3 regions of the Vogesella sp. genome follow, and region 2 is predicted to be linked to each of the others. Evidence: predicted binding sites of a transcription regulator. Region 2 holds the regulator's gene; each other region holds the start of a gene.
The links. Region 2 encodes sigma-54, which starts transcription at its own class of promoters, with help from an activator protein. Its sites were predicted from a motif close to CTGGCACGCTTCATGCTT; they were not measured.

Region 1 (4,335 bases), on a different contig from region 2:
ATCATCAACGAATACATCGATGAGCGCTTTCCACATCCGCAGCTGATGCCAGCCGACCCGGTGATGCGCGCTCGTGCCCGTTTGTTCCTGTTCCGCTTCGAGCAGGAATTGTTCGTGCATGTGAAGACGCTGGAGAACGGTGCCAGCGGCAAGGAAGCCAGCAAGGCACGCGAAGCCATCCGCGATGGCTTGGTTACCATTGCCCCGATCTTTGCCAAGCAGAAGTTCATGCTGGGTGATGACTTTTCCATGATCGACGTGGCGATTGCACCGCTGATGTGGCGTCTGGAACATTACGGTATCGACTTGGGCAAAAATGCGGCGCCTATCCTGAAGTATGCCGAGCGTTTGTTCCAGCGCCAGTCGTTCATCGATTCGCTGACCCCGGCCGAAAAGGCCATGCGCAAATAAGCGTTATCCAACCAGCGAGGAGTTGCCATGACAGTCAGTACCCGCCCTTATTTGATCCGTGCCATTCACCAATGGTGTACTGATCAGGGGCAGGCTCCCTATATGGTGGTTTGGGTCGATGAAAACGTTCAGGTGCCGATGGAGTTCGTGAAGAACAATGAAATCGTGCTCAATGTCGGCTATGGTGCTACCCAAGGCTTGAACATGGACAATGACTGGATTTCGTTTTCGGCCCGCTTTGGCGGGGTTTCGCGCGAGATCTGGATTCCGGTAGGCAATGTATTGTCCATTTTCTCGCGTGATTCTGGTGAGGGGATGGGGTTCGAGTTGGAGAAACTGGAAAAGCCAGTAGCCAAACCGGTATCGCCTGTCAGCCCGGTAGCGCAAGCACCGGCTAGCGATGATGACGCCAAGGGTGCCAAAGTCATCACTTTCCCTGGCCGCCGCAGCTAAACCCCCCGGCTAGCGCAGCTACAAGGCGGCCAAGGCAAAACAACCCCCGTTTGCGGTGCAAGCGGGGGTTGTTTTGTGTACGGCAGTATCGTGCTGTTTGCTGGGCAGCGCATCGGCAATGAAAAACCGGCCACAAGGGCCGGCTTGCCAGGTTGGCCGCACAGCAGCCACTGGTAATGTTATTCCACACGCTCACCGTGCAGAACCACGTCCAGGCCTTCGCGCTCTTCTTCTTCGCTGACGCGCAGACCCATGATCACGTCAATCAGCTTCAGCAGAATGAAGGTGACGATGCCGCAGTAGATGGCAGTGGCCACCACGCCGATGGCTTGAGTCATCAGATCGCCTTCTACACCACCGATTTCCTTCACGGCAAAGATGCCAGTCAGCAGTGCACCGATGATGCCGCCGACACCATGTACACCGAAAGCATCCAGCGAATCGTCGTACTTCAGCATGTGTTTCAGCGAGGTAGCACTCCAGTAGCACAGGGCACCCGAGATCAGGCCGATGGCCAGTGCGCCCTTCGCATCCACGAAACCAGCAGCCGGGGTAATGGCAACCAGACCTGCGATGGCACCGGAAACAATGCCAAGTACCGACGGTTTACCTTTTGCAATCCACTCTGCTGCCATCCACGACAGGGCGGCCATGCCGGTAGCAACCTGGGTGGCAACCATGGCCATGGCTGCGCGGCCGTCAGCGGCTACAGCCGAGCCGGCATTAAAACCGAACCAGCCTACCCATAGCATCGAAGCACCTACCAGCGTCAGCACCAGGTTGTGCGGGGGCATGGCTTCGCGGCCAAAACCGACACGCTTACCCAGTACCAGAGCAGCTACCAGGCCTGCGATACCGGCGTTGATGTGTACGACAGTGCCACCGGCAAAGTCCAGCACGCCATGGTCAAACATCCAGCCGCCCGGCGCCCACACCCAGTGTGCAACTGGTACGTATACGATCAGCGACCACAGCACCATGAATACCAGCATGCTGGAGAATTTCATACGTTCTGCAAAAGCGCCGGTGATCAGTGCCGGGGTAATGATGGCAAACGTCATCTGGAACATCATGAATACCGCTTCCGGGATGGTGCCAGCGAGCGGGTGTACCGTCAGCTTGCCTTCATCCTTAAGAAATACCATGCCATCCAGCAGGACGCGGTCAAGACCCCCGATCAGGCTGTTGCCCGGAGTGAAAGCCAAGCTGTAACCGATAACGGTCCATAGCACGGTGATCAGTGCACAGATGGCGAAACTTTGCATCAAGGTCGCCAGCACGTTCTTTTTACGAACCATGCCAGCGTAGAACAAAGCCAGACCAGGAATGGTCATAAACAGTACCAGCGCGGTAGAGGTCATCATCCAGGCGGTATCACCGGCACTGATGGCACTGGTTGCTACCAGCGTGGGGGCGCCATCAGCAAAAGCAGGTAGGGCGGTTGTTAGTGAGCCAAGTGCGGCCAAGGTCAGGAGTTTCTTGCTCATGTTGATCCCTTTCTTCTTATGTTCAGACCGCGTCGGCACCGGTTTCGCCGGTACGAATACGCACTACCTGTTCCAGGTCGTACACGAAGATCTTGCCGTCGCCGATCTTGCCTGTGCGCGCGGCGGTTTCGATCGCTTCTACCACCTGATCCAGCAGTTCGTTGCTGATGGCGATTTCCAGCTTCACCTTGGGCAGGAAATCCACCACGTATTCAGCTCCACGGTACAGTTCGGTATGGCCCTTTTGGCGACCAAAGCCTTTTACTTCGGTGACGGTAATACCCTGTACGCCCATGGCGGAGAGGGCTTCACGGACTTCGTCAAGCTTGAAGGGCTTGATAATGGCGCTAACCAGTTTCATGACGGCTCCTTGCTGCTCAGTTAGGTAATGAGAGTGTGACAATTTCGCCTATGCATGAACTGTGCCAGAACCATATTTTGTTTTCTTTTCAATGATTTGCCGTCTCAGTGCTGCTTTTATTCGATAAGTAATAATGGAATCTATAAGCCGTTACTGCTATTGCGCCTTCTTGGTGCAAACGCTTGCCTGCAGGTGTCGCGGCTTTTTTGCTAAACTTCCCCTGTTTCTCATGCCAATTACAAGGTTGCATCATGCTTAGCCAAAAACTGTTCGACGAAATCAGCAATAAAATTTCCGAAACCATTGCTGCCAGTCCTGCCAAGGATCTGGAAAAAAACGTGAAGGCCATGATGGCGGCGACTTTTAGCCGCATGGACCTTGTGACCCGTGAGGAGTTTGATATTCAGCAGGAAGTGCTGGCGCAGACCCGTGCCCAACTGGAGGCACTGGAAAAGCGCCTGGCCTTGCTGGAGCCGCAGCCGGCGCCGGTTGAGCCCACCGCACCAGCTACGCCGGCCAGCGGGGAATAATCGCCATGTCACTGGCGGTGTGTGTCAGCCGGGCGCTTGCCGGCGTAAGCGCACCGGAAGTGGCAGTGGAGGTACATCTCGCCAACGGTTTGCCGGCGTTTACCTTGGTGGGGCTGCCGGATACTGAGGTTAAGGAAAGTAAGGAGCGGGTGCGTGCCGCCATCGTGCAGTCCGGCTTTGATTTTCCTGCCAGGCGCATTACGGTCAATCTGGCACCTGCCGATTTACCCAAGGAGTCTGGACGTTTCGATCTGCCGATTGCTATAGCCCTATTGGCTGCAGACGGTCAGCTGCCTGTAGCGGCGCTGGATGCTTACGAATTGGCTGGCGAGTTGGGGCTGGGCGGCGAGTTGCGGCCGGTACGTGGCGCGTTGGCTATGGTTGCCGCCGCGCGTGGCAGCGGTCGCAGTTTTATCCTGCCCCGTTTGAGTGCCAGTGAGGCCGCATTGGTGCAAGGTGTTCAGGTGCTGGCGGCAGATAATTTGCAGGCAGTGTGTGCGCACTTGGCTGGCGTGGTGCGCTTGCCTGTGTTGGAGGCAGACATCCCGCCAATACTGGCCAGTGCGTACCCGGATCTGGCAGAGGTCAAAGGGCAGGGCTTGGCCAGACTGGCGTTGGAAGTAGCCGCAGCCGGGGGGCATAATCTGTTGATGCAGGGGCCGCCTGGTACCGGTAAATCGATGTTGGCCGCACGCTTGCCAGGTATTCTACCGGCGATGAACCAGGATGAAGCGCTAGAAAGTGCTGCTGTGCAGTCATTGGCGAGTAGCGGTTTTGATGCCCGCTCTTGGTGCGTAAGGCCTTTTCGCCATCCGCACCACACTGCTTCAGCCGTAGCGTTGGTTGGCGGTGGCTCTGACCCTCGTCCTGGCGAGATCACATTGGCGCATCATGGCGTGCTGTTTCTTGACGAGTTGCCCGAGTTTGACCGTAAGGTGCTGGAGGTGCTGCGGGAACCTCTGGAAACCGGCGAGATTCATATATCGCGCGCAGCGCGTCAGGTATGCTTTCCTGCCCGTTTCCAGTTGCTGGCTGCCATGAACCCTTGTCCTTGCGGTTACCTTGGGCATCCGCGCCGTGCTTGTCGTTGCAC
Region 2 (4,335 bases):
GCTCGCTTTTACCCATCGCCGAATCGCCCATGATCAGCACGCCGATTTCCAGCACGTCGAGGAACACACCGTGCATCACCGTGGACACCGCCAGCGCGCGCGCCAGATAGATGCGCAGCACGTCCATCAGGTACGGGCTTTCCAGTGGCGTGCTCATCAGCGGCACATTGTGGGTCTGGCAGTAATCTTGCAGCAGGCGCGGCACCGGTTGGCCGTTGGCCACGATGACCACAGCCATGTTTTTGTGGAACAGCTGGTCCAGTGCGGTGCGGGCGGCAGCTTGTTCCAGTTTGTTCAGGTATTCGGATTCGGCCAGGCCCAGTACCTGCACCCGGTTGGGGTGGATGAAGTTCAGGTGGCCGACCAGTGCCTGTGTCGGGCGCTGTTCCTCGTTGGAAATGAGGTTGTCCGACCCGGCACGGCTGGCAACCCAGCTCAGGCTGAGCTTGTGTTTGTTGTCCTGGTACAGCCGGCGCACGCTGATATTAGGCATGGGCGGGGTTTCCGGTCAGCAGGGCGTACAAGGTGTCGGTATCGCATACTGCCATCTTGTCGCGCAGGCTGCGGCTGGAAAACAGCTGGGCCAGCTCGGACAGCACCTGCAAGTGCAAGTCGGTCGCTTGTTCCGGTACCAGCAGCACGAACAGCAGGTTTACCGGTTTGCCGTCCGGTGCGTCGAACGGGATAGGGCTGGCCAGGCGGATGAACACGCCGGTGGCTTCTTTCAGACCCTTGACCCGCCCGTGCGGGATGGCCACGCCTTGCCCCAGGCCGGTGGAGCCCAGCTTCTCGCGGGCAAACAGGCTGTCAAAGATCTCGCTGCGCGCGATACCGTGACTGTTTTCCACCAACAAACCTACCTGTTCGAACAGGCGCTTCTTGCTGGATACATCCACATCGGCCAGCACGTTCTGCTGGGGAAGAATCTTGCCGATCAAGCTCATGATTTGCATTTGCCAGAAAAAACCGTCCGCCATTCTACGCCGAGTCTGCTGTTTGCAATAGGGCAGCAGGGTGTGCGGTACAGTCGTTGTGGGGGATGTCACGTGTTATGGCTTCAGACCCATCGCCGGCAATAGAATTCCTGCCCGCGTGCACCAATGCAAAACGGGAGCCACTGGCTCCCGTTAAAGTTACTGCATCACCTTACAGTTCGGCACTGATCTGCTGTGCACTGACGCGATGCTCGGTTTGTTTCTCCTTGAACTTCAGAACCTGGCGGTCCAGTTTGTCCATCAGTGTATCGATGGCGGCATACATGTCAGCTTCTTCCGATTCGACATGGATGTCTTTACCTGCCAGATGCACATTGACCTCCGCTTTTTGTACCAGTTTATCTACCGATAGCGTCACCGTAATGCCAATCACATTGTCGACGTGGCGGGTGATGCGTTCGAGTTTGCTCTCGATGTATTCACGGATGGATGGGGTAACTTCGAGGTGCAGACCGGTAATTTTGAGGTTCATACCCTGACTCCTTCTGTTAGCGGTGCGGTCGGGCTGGCCGCACCGGTGTTTTTGGCACTGCTATAGGGCCTTGCGAAGGCTAACTGGCGGAATCTGCATAGCTTCACGATACTTGGCGACAGTGCGTCTGGCAACCTGTATGCCCTGTGCCGTGAGCTTGTCGGCGATGGCGCTGTCCGACAGCGGCTTCTTGCTGTCTTCGGCATCGATGATCTGGCGGATCAGCGCCTTGATGGCGGTGGCAGAGCACTCTCCGCCACTGTCCGTTTCCAGTGCGTTGCCGAAGAAGTATTTCAGCTCGAACAGCCCGCGGCTGCACAGCAGGTACTTCTGCGTCGTCACCCTGGAAATGGTGGATTCATGCAATCCCAGCTCGTCTGCGATATCGCGCAGGATCAGCGGGCGCATGGCCACTTCACCGTGTTCAAAGAACGCTTGCTGCCTTTCGACTATAGATTCCGACACTTTCAGGATAGTGTCAAACCGTTGCTGGATGTTTTTTACCAGCCATCTGGCCTCCTGCAACTGCCCTGAAAGGTTGTGACTGCTATCCTTTTGCTGCAGCATGTTTGCATACAGCTGATTTACCTGAAGTTTTGGCACCGATGCCCGGTTTAGCTGGGCAACCCAGCGTCCGCCGCGCCGTACCACATGGATGTCTGGCGCCACATAATGTGTCTCGCCCTGGTCAAAACCGCTGGTTGGCCGCGGGCGCAAAGTGGCAATCAGGGCGTGGGCAGCACGCAGTTCAGCTTCGCCCAGGCCCAGCAGTTTTTTCAGGCGGGCATAATCTCGGTTGCCCAGCAGCGTCAGATGTTCGGCCACCAGCGTACGCGCCAGCGGCAGCGACGGCGTGCTGGCGGGCAGTGCTGTCAGCTGCAACAACAGGAACTCGCCCAGATGGCGGCTGCCGATGCCGGCGGGCTCGAACTGCATCATCAGCTTGCGCAGCGTTTCCAGCTCTTCTACCTCGACATCCAGCTCCAACGGCAGTTCCGCAGCGATGTCTTCCAGCGTTGTAACCAGGTAGCCGTCTTCATCCAGCTCGTCGATCAGCAGCGCCATCAGCGCGCTGTCGCGCCGGCCCAGCTGGGTTTCGCCCATTTGCGCGGTGAGGTGTTCGCGCAGGGTGGGGCGGCACGGCGCGTTCAGTATCGGGTCGAACTCGTCGTCACCGTCATGGCTGCCACCGCCACTGCCGCTGCCCCAGTCGGACAGCTCCATGCTGTCCTGGCTACGGTCTTCTGCAGTGTCATTGCTGCTTTCCGCTACCGGTGCTTCTGCGTCGCCATTGGGGCTGTCGCTGCCGTCGCTGCGTTCCAGTAGCGGGTTGTCCAGCAGATAGCGTTCCAGTTCGCTGGCTAGCTCCAGCGTGGACATCTGCAGCAGCTTGATCGATTGCTGCAGTTGCGGGGTGAGCGTGAGTTGCTGGCTGACTTTGAGCTGGAGGGTTTGCTTCATTTCGCTTACAGGTGGAAATGCTCGCCCAGGTAAACCTGGCGAACCTGTTCGTTGTTGACCAGTTCGTCCGGCAAGCCGGAGGCCAGTACGCGGCCTTCGGAGATGATGTAGGCACGGTCGCAGATGCGCAGTGTTTCGCGCACGTTGTGGTCGGTAATCAGCACGCCGATGCCGCGCTCTTTCAGGAAGGAAATGATTTTCTGGATGTCGATTACGGCTATCGGGTCCACGCCGGCAAATGGTTCGTCCAGCAGGATGAAGCGCGGCTTGGTGGCCAATACGCGGGCGATTTCCACGCGGCGACGTTCGCCACCGGACAGCGCCATGGCGTTAGTTTCGCGCAAGTGGCCGATATTGAGGTCGTCCAGCAGCAGCTGCAGTTCTTTGTCCAGTGCTTCGCCGGACAGGCCGGCGACTTCCAGTACCGCCTGGATGTTTTCTTCTACCGTCATCTTGCGAAAGATCGACGCTTCCTGCGGCAGGTAGCCCAGGCCCAAGCGGGCGCGTTTGTGGATGGGCAAATGGGTAATGGTGTTGCCATCCAGCAGGATCTCGCCGGCTTCGGCAGCGATGAGGCCAACCACCATGTAAAAACTGGTGGTTTTGCCGGCGCCGTTGGGGCCCAGCAGGCCAATAACCTCGCCGCTGGCGATGTCCATCGATACGTCACGCACCACGGTACGTTTCTTGAACGTCTTCTTCAGGTGCTGGATGCTTAGCCGGCTATGAGTCATGGCTTCTCCTGCGGCTGCAGAATAATGGTGACCCTGCCCTTGGGCGCCGTGCTGGTCGCGCCCTGGCCTTTGACCTGGTACACCTCGGTCACGGTGTTGTAGCTGATCAGCTCGCCAGCCACCATGTCTTTGCCGCGGGTGACTACCGCTTTCCCGGTGAGGATGACAGTGTTGCTGGCAGAGTCGTAATCGACACGTGCGGCACGGCCATCAACGTACTCGGTCTGGCCGTCCAGCTTCTGGCGGAAGTGCACCGGGTTGCCGGTGGCAACCAGTTTCTGGCGGCCACTGGCATCACGGGTGGTGACAGTTTTGTCGGCACGCAAGCTCAGCGTACCCTGGGTAATCACCACATTGCCTTCAAAGACATTGACGCCCTGTTTCTGGTCCAGCGCAGCACTGTCGGCATTGACTTCGATCGGCTTGCTGCTGTCTGCCTTTTCGGCTAGCGCAGCGGGGGCGGTTGCACTCAGCAGCAGCGCGAGCAGCAATCTATGGTGCATAGGTAATCCTTACGCTGGACAGCAGTTTGAGTTGTCCAGCCGGGTGATTGTAGTAAAAACCGTTGGAGCGGATGCGTGACAGGCCATCGTCTATAGCGACCGGCGCCTGGTTGCGCATAATGCCGGTCTGAGTGTTCAGCTGCAGGGTGGCGGTTTGCAGGTAGACGGCG
Region 3 (4,335 bases), on a different contig from region 2:
CGGCTGTGGCTGGTGAGCTCGCCGGGGCGTGCTTCGGCCTCTAGCACTGGCAGCAAGCGGTCTTGCGCTTGCAGGTACAGGCGCAACAGTTGCAGCCGGCTGGACGGTGGCAGCTTGATGCAGTTCAACTGTGCCAGCGCGTCCCGTATCAGCTGCGCACAGTCGAATGGCTGGGTGTAGGGCAGGTGTTGCAGCCAGGCGTCCAGTTGATCGGGGTCGCACATCACCATGACCGGGTCAAGGTGAGGTGCGTGTAGCGACAGGTTGAGCATTGCATCTAGTCAATATGAATATGCAGGCAAGTATATAAAATCTGGCAGTAGCAAGGCCATGACTATCTACGGCAGTGCCGTCTCTTTACCACAGCCCGGGCTTGTGCCTGCGGCCAACTCGTTCAGTGTGGCCAGGCTGGCTTGTACCAGTTGCAACATCTGTGCCTCCTTGATGATGTAAGGCGGCATGAAGTACACCGTTTTGCCGATCGGGCGCACCAGACAGCCGCGTGCCAGCATGGCCTGGAAGAAGGCGACGGCAAAGTCGCTGCGCGGGCTGTCTACATCAAAGGCCCAGATCATGCCCTGGTGCCGGAAATGCCTCACTGCCGGGTGGGCGGCGAGCGGTGCCAGGACCTGGCTGAAGCGTTCGGCGGTGACACGGTTGCGGGCCAGCACGTTTTCATCGTCGAAAATGGCCAGTACTTCCAGCGCGGCACGGCAGGCCAGTGCGTTCCCGGTATAGCTGTGCGAGTGCAGAAAACCACGGGCGACGTCGTCGTCGTAGAACGCCTGGTACACGCTGTCGGTGGTGAGCACGCACGACAAGGGCAGGTAGCCGCCGGTGATGCCTTTGGACAGGCACAGGAAGTCTGGCGTGATGCCGGCTTGCTGGTAGGCAAACAGGGTGCCGGTACGGCCGAAGCCGGCGGCGATTTCATCGGCAATCAGGTGTATCTGGTAGCGGTCACACAGCGCACGGGCTCGCTGCAGGTAGGCGGGATGGTACATCGCCATGCCGGCGGCGCCTTGTACCAGCGGCTCGACGATCAGCGCGGCAATCTGGCCGTGTTCGGCGGCCAGCAAGGCTGCCAGCGCGTCGGCAGCACGCAGCGCGTAGCCTTCGGCGCTTTCACCGTCTGCGGCCAACCTGGCGTCCGGGCTGGGCACGCGGAAGTTCTGTTGCAACAGCGGGGCATAGGTTTGCGAGAACAGCGGCACGTCGGTGACGGCCAGCGCACCCGCGGTTTCGCCGTGGTAGCTGTTTTCCAGGCTGACAAAGCGCTGCTTGCTGCCTTGCCCGTGGTTGCGCCAGTAATGGAAGCTCATCTTCAGCGCGATTTCGGTGGCGCTGGCGCCATCAGAGCCATAAAACGCGTGCCCAAGGCCGGACGCGGCTGCCAGCTTCTCGGACAGCTCTACCACCGGCTGCTGGGTAAAACCGGCCAGGATCACGTGCTCCAGCGTATCCAGCTGGTCCTTGATGGCTTGCTTGATGCGCGGATGGTTATGGCCGAACAGGTTTACCCACCAGGAGCTGACGGCATCGATATAGCGCTTGCCGTCAAAATCTTCTAGCCAGATGCCATCTGCCCGGGCAATGGGGACGATGGGCAGGGTTTCATGGCGTTTCATCTGGGTACACGGGTGCCATACAGCGGCGCGGCTGCGGGCCAGCCATTGATCGTTGTGCGAGGTCATGACGAATCCGGCAAAGACAGGAATGCCGGATGCTACCACGCCCGCTCCATGGCGCCGGAAGTGACGAAAATTGTCAGTACAGGCGCAAGATGGTCACGCATTGCGGCAAGCGCATCGTGATAGCAGCGGAATTCGGTGCTGGCACGCCATTTGCATTTACCCCGCCACGACTAACCCGGAAGCAATGCTCCCTCATCATGCACAGTGGCAACAGGCAAAGTGGCTTTACCCTTATCGAGCTGATGATCGTGGTTGCCATCATCGGCATCCTGGCCGCCATCGCCATCCCGGCTTATCAGGATTACACCCGCCGTGCCTATATCAGCGAAGCACTGGTTGCCGCCAGCGCCGCCAAAGTGGCGATGGAGGAGTACCATGCTACCAATAATGTCTGGCCGGCCACCAATGCCAGCGCTGGCATTGCCGATGCCACTGCCAGTCGTGGCAGCAGTATCGCCAGGCTGGAGATCCAGGCTTCCGGTAACGTCAGCATGATCAATATCGAACTCAGCAGCAAGGTCGCATCGGGTGCGCATGTGTGGCTGGTGCCGCAGGAGAACACCTCGGGTGCTTACCGCTGGGTGTGCAGTGGCGACAGCGACCTAGCGAGAGTACTACCGTCCAACTGCCGAGAATAAGCTTACCCACCCGGCCACATGGCCAACTTGATTACAACCATGGAGTGTTCACTATGAAACGCGTACAGCAAGGTTTTACCCTGATCGAACTGATGATTGTGGTCGCCATCATCGGTATTCTGGCTGCCATTGCTATTCCGGCTTACCAGGATTACACCCGCCGTGCCCACGTGTCGGAAGGCCTGAACCTGGCAGCAGCAGCCAAGACCGCTGTAACCGAGTTTTTCTCGACCAATAATGCTTGGCCGGCAAATAATGCCTCCGCTGGCTTGGCTGCCTCCGGCAGTATCACTGGCAATGCTGTTAGTGCTGTCAATGTAAACGCTTCGCAAATCACCATTACTTACAATAATCGTGTTTCTGATGGTGCTACCTTGGTACTGCAAGGTACCGTTAGCGGTGGTTCGATTACTTGGGCTTGCACTGACGGTACTATTGCCTCCAATATCCGCCCGACCAACTGCCGCTAAGCCGTCATTTGCTTAGCTGAGTTGTCCCAATAAGGGGGTGTTTATCACCCCCTTTTTTATTGCGAGTCAGCATGTTGCGTCATCCGCTTACCCTGGCACTGGTGTGTATCTTTGCTTTGCCATTCTTCAACTTTGCCCGCTACAGCCCGCTGCAAGACTGGTGGACCAATGCCATAACGCTGGGTTTCATCAGTAGCGGGCTACTGATTGCCGCCTGGCGCTTGCGCGGGCAGTCCGGCCGCACCGTGCAAACAGTGTGGTTTCTGCCGGCATTCCTGTTGTGGTGGCTATTGCTGTGGGCGGGTAGCCTGCTGCGCTATCAATGGCAGCAAGCCGGCATGCTGCCGTTTGAATTGTTCGGCCTGCTGTTGGCGGCACTGGGTGCAGTGTTACTGGCGCATGAACAGCAGCGCCTTGGCCGCTCGCAACTGGTGACCGCCATTGCCTGGTCGATACTGTTGGGGGCGGCGCTGCAGGCGCTGATCGGTACCAGCCAGATGGCGGGCCTGGCGCCGCAGTCCAATGGCTGGCTGTTGTCCAGCGGTATGGAGATCATGGGCAATATCGGCCAGCGCAACCAGTTTGCCCATGTACTTACCTGGGGCATGCTGGCCGCTGCCTATCTGTATTCGCAACGGCGCTTGCCTGCGTGGCTGACTATTGCGTTGTGCCTTTACCTGTCGTTGCTATCGGCCTGGTCTGGCGGGCGTCTGCCTTTGGCTTACGCTGCCGCCATTGCGGTACTGGGTGTGTTGATGCGCGCCCGTCTGCCGCAGTCGGGTATTGGCAAGGCACTGCTATGGGCTGCGGCCAGCATTCTGTTGTTTCAGTTCACTGGCAAGTATCTGGCGCAGTGGCTGTTCGCGGTCGATATCGGCTCAGGGCTGGACCGCCTTAACGACGCCGGTTTTGGCGCCCGCCGCCGGGTGGAGTGGGACAAATGCTGGCAGATTGTTACTACCTATCCGTGGCTGGGCACGGGTGTTGGCGGCTATGCCTACCAGTCGGTATGGCTGGAAGCGTTTGGCGGCTATGGCCGGGTACCGGAAAGCAGTCTGTTTACCCATAGCCATAATCTGGTGACCCAGCTGCTGGCCGAGACTGGCGTACCGGCTACTTTGCTGGCGGCTGCCGTCGTCAGCTATTGCCTGTGGCCGTACCTGAAGCGGGAAAATGCCAGCGCAGAAAATGCCTTCTTGCTGGGTATGGCGGCTGTGACGCTGGGGCATTCGATGTTCGAATACCCGTTGTGGTACCTGCCGTTCAGTTTTGCGTTCTTTACCATCCTGGCGCTGTCGCCGCGCCCGCCGCTCACGCTGGCGTTACGAGCGTCGATGCGCCGGACTGGCGCGCTGATACTCGGCGTGGCAGGTTTGCTGTATGTGGTGCACGGCGCCAGCGTGTTTGGTTTGCTAACCGAAAGCCAGCAACCTTCGCGTGACATCAAGATCAACCAGCAGCGTATTGAAGGCCTGATCGATTTGTCGGCCAACCCGTTCTGGCGTTTCGAGGCCGAGCTGATGCTCAGCAACT

Region 1: the regulator sigma-54 is predicted to act here: its motif matches at 2,763-2,780, upstream of glnK (P-II family nitrogen regulator).
Region 3: the regulator sigma-54 is predicted to act here: its motif matches at 1,833-1,850, upstream of ACK4FZ_RS03680 (pilin).

The regions. Positions count from the first base shown of each region.
Region 1 is NZ_JBKBHK010000003.1:97,316-101,650, reverse strand. Features, by position in the region: gene ACK4FZ_RS04965 (glutathione S-transferase N-terminal domain-containing protein) at 1-411, shown strand, start outside; gene ACK4FZ_RS04960 (ClpXP protease specificity-enhancing factor) at 439-864, shown strand; gene ACK4FZ_RS04955 (ammonium transporter) at 1,044-2,351, opposite strand; gene glnK (P-II family nitrogen regulator) at 2,374-2,712, opposite strand; gene ACK4FZ_RS04945 (accessory factor UbiK family protein) at 2,964-3,242, shown strand; gene ACK4FZ_RS04940 (YifB family Mg chelatase-like AAA ATPase) at 3,248-4,335, shown strand, end outside.
Region 2 is NZ_JBKBHK010000005.1:249,478-253,812, reverse strand. Features, by position in the region: gene hprK (HPr(Ser) kinase/phosphatase) at 1-493, opposite strand, end outside; gene ptsN (PTS IIA-like nitrogen regulatory protein PtsN) at 486-944, opposite strand; gene hpf (ribosome hibernation-promoting factor, HPF/YfiA family) at 1,147-1,467, opposite strand; gene ACK4FZ_RS08680 (RNA polymerase factor sigma-54) at 1,528-2,928, opposite strand; gene lptB (LPS export ABC transporter ATP-binding protein) at 2,934-3,662, opposite strand; gene lptA (lipopolysaccharide transport periplasmic protein LptA) at 3,659-4,165, opposite strand; gene lptC (LPS export ABC transporter periplasmic protein LptC) at 4,155-4,335, opposite strand, start outside.
Region 3 is NZ_JBKBHK010000002.1:234,728-239,062, forward strand. Features, by position in the region: gene ACK4FZ_RS03670 (hypothetical protein) at 1-224, opposite strand, end outside; gene bioA (adenosylmethionine--8-amino-7-oxononanoate transaminase) at 339-1,694, opposite strand; gene ACK4FZ_RS03680 (pilin) at 1,892-2,332, shown strand; gene ACK4FZ_RS03685 (pilin) at 2,386-2,802, shown strand; gene ACK4FZ_RS03690 (Wzy polymerase domain-containing protein) at 2,874-4,335, shown strand, end outside.